One region of the Paenibacillus sp. FSL K6-2441 genome, then DNA from elsewhere that is predicted to be linked to it. Evidence: riboswitches for the same ligand, from Rfam matches in the RefSeq annotation. Region 1 holds a riboswitch; the other holds the start of a gene.

Evidence for each region. A riboswitch is a leader RNA that binds a small molecule or an ion and turns the genes downstream of it on or off. The one in region 1 is predicted to bind cyclic di-AMP.
Region 2: it holds a riboswitch for cyclic di-AMP, as region 1 does, so the genes downstream of both, NSQ80_RS10740 (3D domain-containing protein) here and NSQ80_RS00575 (C40 family peptidase) in region 1, are expected to answer to the same signal.

Annotation. Positions count from the first base shown of each region.
Region 1 is NZ_CP150174.1:128,014-133,238, forward strand. It holds gene NSQ80_RS00560 (4a-hydroxytetrahydrobiopterin dehydratase) at 1-152, shown strand, start outside; gene NSQ80_RS00565 (cytochrome c) at 239-598, opposite strand; gene NSQ80_RS00570 (GNAT family N-acetyltransferase) at 763-1,260, opposite strand; gene NSQ80_RS00575 (C40 family peptidase) at 1,533-2,024, opposite strand; cyclic di-AMP (ydaO/yuaA leader) riboswitch at 2,029-2,225, opposite strand; gene NSQ80_RS00580 (C40 family peptidase) at 2,481-2,972, opposite strand; cyclic di-AMP (ydaO/yuaA leader) riboswitch at 2,977-3,113, opposite strand; gene NSQ80_RS00585 (hypothetical protein) at 3,335-4,165, opposite strand; gene NSQ80_RS00590 (M1 family metallopeptidase) at 4,200-5,225, opposite strand, start outside.
Region 2 is NZ_CP150174.1:2,365,282-2,370,506, forward strand. It holds gene NSQ80_RS10720 (hypothetical protein) at 1-170, opposite strand, end outside; gene NSQ80_RS10725 (dihydroorotate dehydrogenase) at 208-1,140, opposite strand; gene NSQ80_RS10730 (dihydroorotate dehydrogenase electron transfer subunit) at 1,137-1,832, opposite strand; gene NSQ80_RS10735 (polysaccharide deacetylase family protein) at 2,021-2,854, shown strand; gene NSQ80_RS10740 (3D domain-containing protein) at 2,948-3,574, opposite strand; cyclic di-AMP (ydaO/yuaA leader) riboswitch at 3,649-3,817, opposite strand; gene NSQ80_RS10745 (amino acid ABC transporter ATP-binding protein) at 3,992-4,714, opposite strand; gene NSQ80_RS10750 (amino acid ABC transporter permease) at 4,701-5,225, opposite strand, start outside.

The sequences.
Region 1 (5,225 bases):
AAGCATTTAACCACCATCCCTTTATCACGATCGACTATAAAACGGTAACGCTCCGTTTGACCTCTTGGGAGGAAGGCGGCATTACGGCCGTCGACATCAAGGAGGCGCAGCAATATAACGAGGCCTACGAAAAGATGCGGTCAGGGGATTAACCAAATCAGAGCATGATCGAAACTATAGGGGTAACAAAACGACCGCCGGGAACGTAAATTCCCGGCGGTCGTGCTTTTTCGTGCTTTTATTTTTTCTCCGCAAGCCACATGGCGACGTTCGCAATTTCCTCTTCCTTTAAGCGATCCTTAAAAGAAGGCATCATGCCGCCCTTCCCTTTAGTGATGATGGAATACAGTTGTTCTGCCGTCAATTCCGAGCCGATCTTCTGCAGATTTGGGCCCGCTCCGCCTTGCAATGTATCACCGTGGCAGGAGATGCAATTTGCTTTGACGATGGCTTCGGCTTGTTCTGCGTTCATGGTGATTTCAGGCATTTGCGGCTTGGCTTCTTGCTCAGCCTCTTCCCGGCTTGGCAAGGTGAACATCAATACTAGGGCTAAAGCGCCTGCGATGACGAACAAACCGCTCATGATCCACTTTTGCATTTCAATCGCCCCTCCTATGTATGCTACCTATCCATTATAACGGAACACGCGGGTTGATCATAGTCTTTGTGTCCAAATTAGGAACAAAAATGATCCGTTTTCATTAAATTGTGTGCCATAAGTCATAGTCTTAATCAAAACAGGACATAAAAAGGGGCGTGCCTTTATTCAGGCAGCCCCTTATGAACCATGCAATAAAACGGTTTGGACACCCCGCCAGGCGTCATCTTCTCGTACAGATCCGTGATGACAAACCCAGCCTTCTGGTAGGCCCGGATCGCCCGGGTGTTCCAGGTCAGCACTTCAAGGTCAATCTGGTTTTCCGGCTTACGGCGCCGGGCTTCCTCCACGATGGTCCTCACAAACTGCTTGCCCAGCCCATGGCCGCATAGCTCGGGCTTCATGCCGATGCCAAGCCGGGTGACTCCTTCCATCGGGAAGTACTGTGCGAAGCCGGCAAGCTCGCCCTTTGCATTCAACACGGAGACATACTGTTCGGCGCGGATCGCCGGGTTCCCAAACTCCACGTCGAGCGCTTTCATTTGCTCCCAAGGCAGCCAGCTGTAGATGTCGTAAGGAGAATCGTAACGCCAGGTGCAAATTTCCGCGCCATGGGCTTCTTCCATCGGCACGATACGAAACGGAGACATCGATTGGTCCATATTGCCCCTCCTTTGTTAAAGGAAAGTCCGTCGTAATTGTTCCATTATCCTCACAATAGCCGGAATTACGCAGCTTGTAAAGGTTTTTGCCCCCCCTTCGGGAAATTGTGAGATTTGCGCGGGATTTTTAGCTTTGTGGCAACCTTTTTCCGGGCTGTTTCGTTATATAGATAAGGGTGCAGATAAAAAAAGACCGCAAGGCGGTTCTAACAGGAACCCGGCCTGCGGCGAGTAAGTGATGATGAACAGGATGAAACCGATAGATCAATGGATTACGATTCCGCAGCGTAGACGGAATAACCGTATTTACTGAGAACTCGCTTCGCGCCAACGTAGCGGTTCTGGTAATAACTATTGCTTAACTTGTCGATCCGGATGCCCTTGGATGAGGACGCGTGAGCGAATTCACCGTTGCCGATGTAAACACCGACATGGGATACTTTGCCCGTCCCCGTCGTCTTGAAGAAGACGAGATCCCCAGCTTGAAGCTCGCTCTTGGGTACCGGTGTGCCTTGCTTATACTGGGCGGCGGACACACGCGCCAGCTTGATGCCCATCTTGCTGAAGACGTACCGGGTAAATCCGGAGCAATCAAATCCCGCTGTCGTGGTGCCTCCGAATTTATAAGGCGTCCCGTACACGGAATCGACGATACTGGATAGCGTCGTTGTCTCGGCTTTTGCGGAGTCGGCAAAGGCGCTACCTGCCCCCAAGGTAAATAGGAGGGCTAAACTCGTTACCGCTGCTGTCAAAGTCTTTCTCAAGATGTCTTACTCCTTCCAAGGCCTACGAGGTTAGCTTATGGATTCGGTTGAAGGTTCCCTATGATTTGCTATAGAGGTAAGTAACCTTGATTGAAATGGTAGTTATTAGTTTGGGAGCTGTTACCTTTATAGCGAAAATCAATTCACCCTATGGTGGGTCCCCCGCTTCCCGGGTGCGTGGGAATTCGGCAGTTTCATTGTAGATTGCACCCAAGATCTTGCACAGAAACAGTTACAACAATAATTACAAAGTTGTTACCATTTACGTTGTTCATTTTACCAAAGGCGTCCAGAGTTGACAAGTTTGTCGAAAAAAAACGCTTCTATTGGCCTGTTTTCGCGAGGCGATTCGTGGGTAATGGTTCCTAAGGGACTGGGGCTAGGGAGAAGGGAAGACAAGGAAAAAACCCGCAGAGACGTTGTTATCAACATCCCCACGGGCTTCGTAGCGAGTTCTTATTGAACATCATCGTGTTCAGCAATTTCACCGGTCACATCTTCATACTTGTCGTTGCTCATGATCCGTTTCGCTCCAACGTAACGCTCGACGTAATACTTCTCGCTTAATTTGCTGATGACTACACCTTTGGAGGAGGAGGCATGAGCAAATTTGCCGTCGCCGACGTAGATGCCGACATGAGAAACGCCTTTACCGGAAGTATTAAAGAAGACCAAATCGCCCTCGATCAATTCGCTCTTGTCAACCGCAGTTCCCATTTTGTATTGGGATGCGGATTGGTGAGGCAGCTTGATGCCGATCTTCGAGAAGACGTACATCGTAAATCCAGAACAGTCGAACCCGTCGGTTGTGGTTCCGCCCGCAACATAGCTGCTTCCGAGCGCGCCGCCGATGACGCTGTCCAGTTTGGAATCGGCGAAAACGCTGCCAGTTCCAATGGTGAAAAGCATGGCAAAACTTACTGCTGCTACCGTCAAACGCTTCTTCAAGAAGTTATGCTCCTTCCAATGCCTACGAGGTTAGCTTAAGGATTCGGTTGAAGGTTCCCTATGATCCCTCTAAAGCGAGATCAATTCACCCAAAGTGGTTCCCCCGTTTCCCTGGTGAAGGGAATTCGGCTTTGTTTTTCACACCTGACATTTCTTATTTGACATCCGGCACCAATCTCCTGCCAAAGATGACAAAAATAATTACAAAACTGTTACTGAAATTGCGTTGCTGTTATTGTAACAAAGTCAGGTATCTTTTGGCAATGCCTAATTCACAAGATTAAGAGGGGAAATAGGACTGAAGGCCTTCGCCAAACGGCGAAGGCCTTGTTGTTACGGGGTTTTTGAGGAGTTAAAAAATTTTAACTTTTTTGTGCCTTTGACTGCCAAAGATGAAATTGAGAGGCGATCTTCCAGACCTTAAACGTGCAGCGGAAGAGGGGATAAGCCTGCTGCAGGATCAGGGCCAGCATCCCCGTCCAAACCCAAGATGCGGTTCCGAACAGAAGGAAGAGGATCAGGCCAAAAGCCCCGAGAATCAACGAGATGGAGATGCCCTGCAAGAGGGTTCGGAAGCAAACCAGCAGGGAATTCCAAACCCCGGCCTTAAACAGGTAGCCGAACTGGACAAATAACAGGCACTGCCGGATGAACCAGCCGTAGATGAACCAGCCAAGAATCAGACCAAGCCCGGTGAGCCAGGTTGCCATCGGGATTTCCATCCCGGTGAGTCCCGGCCAGAGCGACAGCAGCCTCGGTACAATCCAGAAGGCGGGCAGCAAGGTAAGCACGAGCTCCATCGCGTAAAACAGAATCACCGGTTTGCCAAATTCCTTCATCCCTCGGAACAGGGGGAACCCCGGGCTGCGGTGATCGGCCGGTGTGAAGCCGTAGAAGATTCCGGCTTGGATCAACGGAGTCAAGATCATGCGCAGGACGACCATCCCTGCCAGCAGCCAGCAATACAGCCGAACCTCGGGATTGCTCCATAAATTCATTTGTCCCTCAAGCAAGAACAGTAGTTTCGACAGCGCAGTGGGCGGCGGGTCAGGATATCGTTGCAGCAGCGCCATTACCGCGGTATCGACCAACCGGTACAAGAACAATCCCCACAGCAGCTGGTACAGAAACAAGATGATGACCGAGGGAAATTGGCTTTTCAGGGCAGTCCACCCCAAACGAACGAAACTCATTTCTTTCCCTCCTTATAGAAGTATGGACCTAGGTTTACCACAGAAGTCCCCCAAGGATCGCTTCAAGCAGCTTGGTGACGCTCATATTGGAGCGGGACAGCGTGGTTTCAGGGACTTCCGCTTTCAGATAGTTGTTGATGTGAAGGTTCTCCACCGTTAAGGTGTAATCCGGATCGATCTGAACCCATGCCAGCGGTGCTTTATATTGCATCTTGATCTCGAGGCGAGTATCTTCCCCGTTCCATTGCTTGCGTACGGTGTGACCATCGGTGAAGGTAAACAGCAGCGGAACCTTCGGGTGGGTTGCCCCTTTGCGGGTAAAGACTACGTTCGACTCGTAAATCCGGCCGCCTTCTTGGCTGATCGGAGTGATCTGAATTTTTTCCACTGCAAAATCCGCCATTTTCCCGTCATAGACGTATTGCTGAAAATACTCTTTCCAGCTGCGGCTGGTCACTTGCTCAACCACCCGTTGGAAGTCGGCGGTCGTTGGGTGCTTAAACCGGTACTTCTGGCTGTACGTGCTCAGAATCCGCTTCATCGTCTTGCTGCCGACCTGCCGCTCGATGTCAAGCAGGATTAACTTGCCTCGGTAGTACGCATTCTTGGCATAACCGTCCCCGGAGCCGTATTTCCAGGCGTTCTGGGTCAAGGAAGCCGGCGAGGTAATCATGGCGGACTGGATCGGCAAATTCGGGGTGATTCCGAACTCCTGCTCCATGAGCTTATCCTCTGCATAAGAGGCAAAAGCTTCATCCAGCCAAGCTTCCTCGAATTCATTGTTGGCGATCATCCCGTAGAAGAACTGATGGGCGATTTCATGGATGACCGTGCGCTCCAGATCGTCGTATCCGGGGGAATCGCTGACGGCTCCAAACGCGGTGACCAAGGTTGGATATTCCATACCTCCCGCACCGTTTGCGTTCGCCGGTGGAACCACAACGGACAGCGTGGAATACGGGTATCGTCCATACCACTTACTGTAGTTCGCCAGAGCTACCTTGGCGGCATAGAAGTAACGTTCCTTCAGATCCTTATGTGCAGGATCGAGATACAGCTT
Region 2 (5,225 bases), 2.2 Mb from region 1:
GTTAAGGTGTGTTCTTTATGTCCCGGTACGGCGGAGGTCAATACTTCAATGTCTCCCCCTGCTTGATAAGCGGTGGACGCCGCTCCGATATGTGATACGCCACCGGTTATCAGCAGCAGTAAATCGCGGCCAACCGGGATCGCTTCCAGCTTAATATCCTCAAATGACAATTTCCGCAGCTCCTTCCACAACAGTATGCCCTTTATTTTATAGGATTCCGCGAATTTCGTCCAAGGTTTGAACCCCTTCAGCCTCCATCCAGGCCGTAAGGTCAGCGACCAGTTGCTCTCCCGCTCGAAGATGAACGAAGTTATGCGTCCCCACCTGAACGACGGCAGCGCCGGCCATAATAAACTCAACGACGTCCTCTGCGCAGCTGATGCCGCCCATCCCCATTACCGGCAGGGTTACGGCTTGACAGACTTGATGCACCATCCGCAAAGCGATTGGCTTAATTGCCGGACCGGACAGACCGGCATACAGATTGTCGAACACGCTCCTACGCTTGGTAATGTCGATTTTCATCGCCGAAAACGTATTGATCAGCGAAACGCCATCCGCTTGTTCCTCCTGGCACATCACCGCCATGCCCACGATATCCTCGGCGTTGGGCGACAGCTTGACGATCAGCGGCAGCGTCGTCGCAGCCCGAACCTCGCGAACGACCTGCCGGGCGATCTCCGTTTTGATCCCGTACGCCATGCCCCCGGCTTTGACGTTCGGGCAGGAAATATTCAGCTCGATCATGTCAACAGCGGTTCTGCCTTCCCGTCTTCGCCAAGCCGCATCCTCATCGATCAGCCTCGCACCTTCCACGTACTCTTCAATCGTATTCCCACCCAAATTCACGATCCGTACCAGATCCAGCTGCTCCCATCTCGGACATTCCTCACGCAGGAAGGCGTAGATGCCCGGATTCTCCAATCCAACGCTGTTTAACATCCCCGACGCTGTCTCAGCTACGCGAACGCCTTCGTTCCCTGCCTTTGGATGCAGCGTCAACCCTTTTCCGGACAACCCGCCTAGTTGATTGATATCATAAATCGCACCATATTCCTGACCAAAGCCAAACGTTCCAGAGGCCATCACGATCGGATTTTTAAAAAAGACTCCAGCGAGGCGACACGATAAATCCGTCATACAAACATCACCTCTTCCGCCAAAAATACCGGCCCGTCAGCGCAAGCCTTCTTCCGGACGTCTCTGCATTTCACGCTGCAGACAAGGCAAGCACCGATTCCGCATGCCATCCGATTCTCCAAGGAGACGTATACCTTGGCCTGGCCGCCGCTTTCCGCCTGTTTGCGCTGGACGGCATGCAACATCGGATGAGGCCCGCAAGCAATTACCGTATCGTACGCCCGAAAATCCACTTTCTCTAGAATCGAGCCGCCTACATCCACCGTCACGTTGCCGCGGGACATCGCACGGAACTCCTCTACCAAATAAGGCTCGCGGCTGTAACCGAGATATACGTCTGCCTGCGGTGCTTCCCTAAGCGCATAATAAAACGGAGCGATGCCGATGCCACCGCCTACAAAGGCGGTTCTTCCCTCCAGCGGCGGAAACCCGTTACCAAACGGCCCGTCCAAGGTCAATCGGTCGCCTTGCTTCAGTTCAGATAACCGGGTCGTACCTACCCCCGCAACCCGGATCAAGAAATCCAGCCGATCCTCTTCGAGATCAAAGATACTGATCGGTCGGGACAGTAACGGATAGCGTTCTCCTGCACGCAACATGTAGAATTGCCCCATTTTTCCCGTAAATCGCCCTTGTACGGACAGTTTGAACACCCCTGGTGATATTTCCTCGTTAGCCACTACGATTGCCATATGTTCACCCCACCCCATTTGATTACACTTCATCAAAGGATGCAATTTTTTAGCGGGATCGTCTGTGACATCTCTCACAGCGAATCATGAGAGGAAATCAGCGCAATTTTTCACAATCCATCATGATCTGAAAAAGTTAGGGGATACTAGAGAACATGTACAGTTTTGGGTTGAAGGGGGACTTCAAATTGCTTATTCAGCTTAAGAATGCTCTGGTCTGCTGCATGACCGCTTCTCTGATCATGGTGGGCGGGACGGAATTTTATCCCGTCAAAGCCGCCGCACTGGATCTCGAAAACAGAGGGCCAGAATCTCAGGGGGACCAGGCGGACAAGAAGGCGGCACTCGTGCCCGCAGGTGCCAAGCCGGCAGATCTTGGTGAGCTGCGGCGCAAATATTCAGAAACCTTCATCTTCCGGGGGCCGGAGGTGAAGCAGATTGCACTGACCTTCGATGATGGTCCGGATCCGCGGTTTACGCCGCAAATTTTGGACGTGCTTCACCGGAAAGGGGTCAAAGCCACCTTCTTTGTTGTTGGTGCACGGGCTAAGAAGTTTCCCGGCCTGTTACGGCGGATGCATCACGAAGGCCATCTCATCGGCAATCACTCCTTTAATCATCCGAACTTCCGCAACCGCTCCATTAAGCAGTTCCAGAGCGAGATTTTACGCACGGAGAAAATTATCCAGAACGTCGTTGGATACCGTCCCCAGCTGATTCGGCCGCCTTATGGAGAAATCAAGGAAGAACAGGTTCAATGGGCGAAAAAGAACGGCTACACCCTCGTCAATTGGAATGTGGATTCACAGGATTGGAAAGGGATCGACAAGAACAAAGTGATCTCCAACGTGATGCGCACGGCGGGGCCCGGCTCGATCATCCTTCAGCACTCAGGCGGCGGCGTTGGCTCCGACTTAACCGGCACCATCCAGGCTTTGCCGAAGATCATCGACGCCTTGCAGGCACAGGGGTATCAATTCGTTGATCTTTCCGAGCTGCTGCATACGACCAAATACCGCTGATGTATTGGGAATCTTCTGAAAATCAGGCACTTCGCCAGCAAGCACAAAAAGTCGGCCAGGATACATTCTGACCGACTTTTTTAAACAAGGTGTTTAATTTAATACGTAAAGCGTCACATCTTGGAAACCAAACGATTTCGCATTTGCTGCGCTGCCGGGAATAAAGATATCAATCCGGTTACCCTTGATTGCGCCCCCCTGATCGGTGGCCGTAGCTACAAAAGCCTGATCCGGCAGACCGTCATGGTTGTGGCCGGTCACCAGCACCTTTGTGCCCATCGGAATGACATTCGGATCAACAGCGATGGTACCAAGCTTCAGCGGGTTGCCGAAGTAGTCAACCGCGCCCCATTTTCCATTCTCACTAGCTGATGCCGAATACGCCGATGCTTTCACATTGATCGTTTTCGAGTAAGTAAAGGTTTTCCCCCATGCTTCAACCACGTTCCCGGTAGACATGACCTTGAGCTTGGAAGCGGAAGCAGTTGTCGTAGCTGCGCTCTCCTTCTTCGCCGGAGCAGCGGAAGCAACTCCCGTCGTTTGGGTTTGAACTCCCGGAATGGTGATTTTTAAACCAGCGTAAATATTTTTCGGATTGATGGATGGGTTGGCAGCCATGAGCTTATTCATATCTACGCCATATTTTTTGGCAAGAAGATAAAAAGTATCTCCTTCCACGGCTTTATGTACCGCGTCTGCATGGACGGAAGTCGTCTGCATCGGAATCGTAAGGCTTGCGGCGATCAGCGCCGTTGCTGCAATTTTAGACCAAATACGAGTATTCAAATGAATTGCCCTCCTTTTTACTGCGCCTGCGGAGTTAGTTGTCGGATTCGGGAAAAAGGATCATTCCCGGCGCATCGCTTCGATACGCTTCACCCCAAGAAAACAGTCAGCTAGGCAGCCCCTGTTTTCATCTTTCGTCCCCCGCACCTCAAGTTCAGGTTTCGGCCTACTTAATATATCACAATTTTGTAACCAATAGGTCAGGTAAATCCCACCAAACGGCGGAATTGCTTGATTGGACTGGTTACATTTTTGTGTTCAAAGGTAAAAAGAGTGTAAATTTAGATCGTACGTTCGATCCATCGGAGGACAAAAAACCGCCCGAATGGAAGCTCGGACGGTCCTTAAGATTTATAATACTTTGCTTAAAAAATCCTGCGTACGCTGATGCTTCGGCGCCCCAAACACCTCTTGCGGCGTACCTTGCTCCAGAATGACACCTTGATCCATAAACAGGATGCGGTCGCCAACCTCACGGGCAAATCCCATCTCATGCGTAACGATAACCATCGTCATTCCCCGTTCAGCCAGGTTCTTCATAACGTCAAGCACCTCTCCGACCATTTCCGGGTCCAGGGCCGACGTCGGTTCATCAAACAGCATCACATGCGGCTCCATAGCCAATGCGCGGGCAATCGCAATCCGCTGCTTCTGTCCGCCGGAGAGCTGCGCCGGATAGGCGTCCCGCTTATCCTCCAGTCCAACCGTGCGAAGCAGGTCCATGGCGATCGCTTCCGCTTTGCCTTTATCGAGCTTCTTCACGCGAATCGGCGCGAGCGTAATGTTGTCGATCACGGTCTTGTGCGGGAATAGATTAAAGTGCTGGAACACCATCCCCATTTTCTCGCGGGTTTTATTGATGTCATGTCCCTTGGCGGTGATCGAAGCGCCTTCAAAGGTGATCTCCCCTTCGGTCGGAACCTCTAACAGGTTCAGGCAGCGGAGAAACGTACTTTTCCCCGACCCGCTAGGACCGATGACGACGACAACTTCGCCTTTGGAGATTTCCAGATCGATCCCGCGCAAAATATGGAGTTGGCCGAATTTTTTATGCAAACCTTTAACGGTGATCACTGGTCTTCAACTTCCTTTCGAACACGCCCAAAATCCGAGACAGCGTGAATGTCAGAATAAAGTACATAATGGCGATGATCAAATAAGGCGTCATCCCATCGTACGTAATCGTCACGACGGACTGTGCTTGATAAATCAGCTCGGCCGTACCGATGATCGATACGATCGACGATTCTTTAATGATCGTAATAAACTCGTTGCCAATCGCGGGAAGCACCGATTTGATCGCCTGCGGAATGATGATATGGCGCATAGCCATCCCTTTGGTCATCCCCAAGGAACGGGCCGCTTCCCCTTGTCCCCGATCGACACCTTGAATGCCGGCACGGAAAATTTCCGCCAAATAAGCCGAACTGTTAATGGACAATGTAATCGCACCTGACTGAATCGGGGTGAAATTAATATCAAACATAAATGCGAACCCGTAGTGAATAATCAACAGCTGTACCATCATTGGGGTGCCACGCAGAAATTCAACCCACACATGCCCCAGAAACCGTAGGATCCCCCA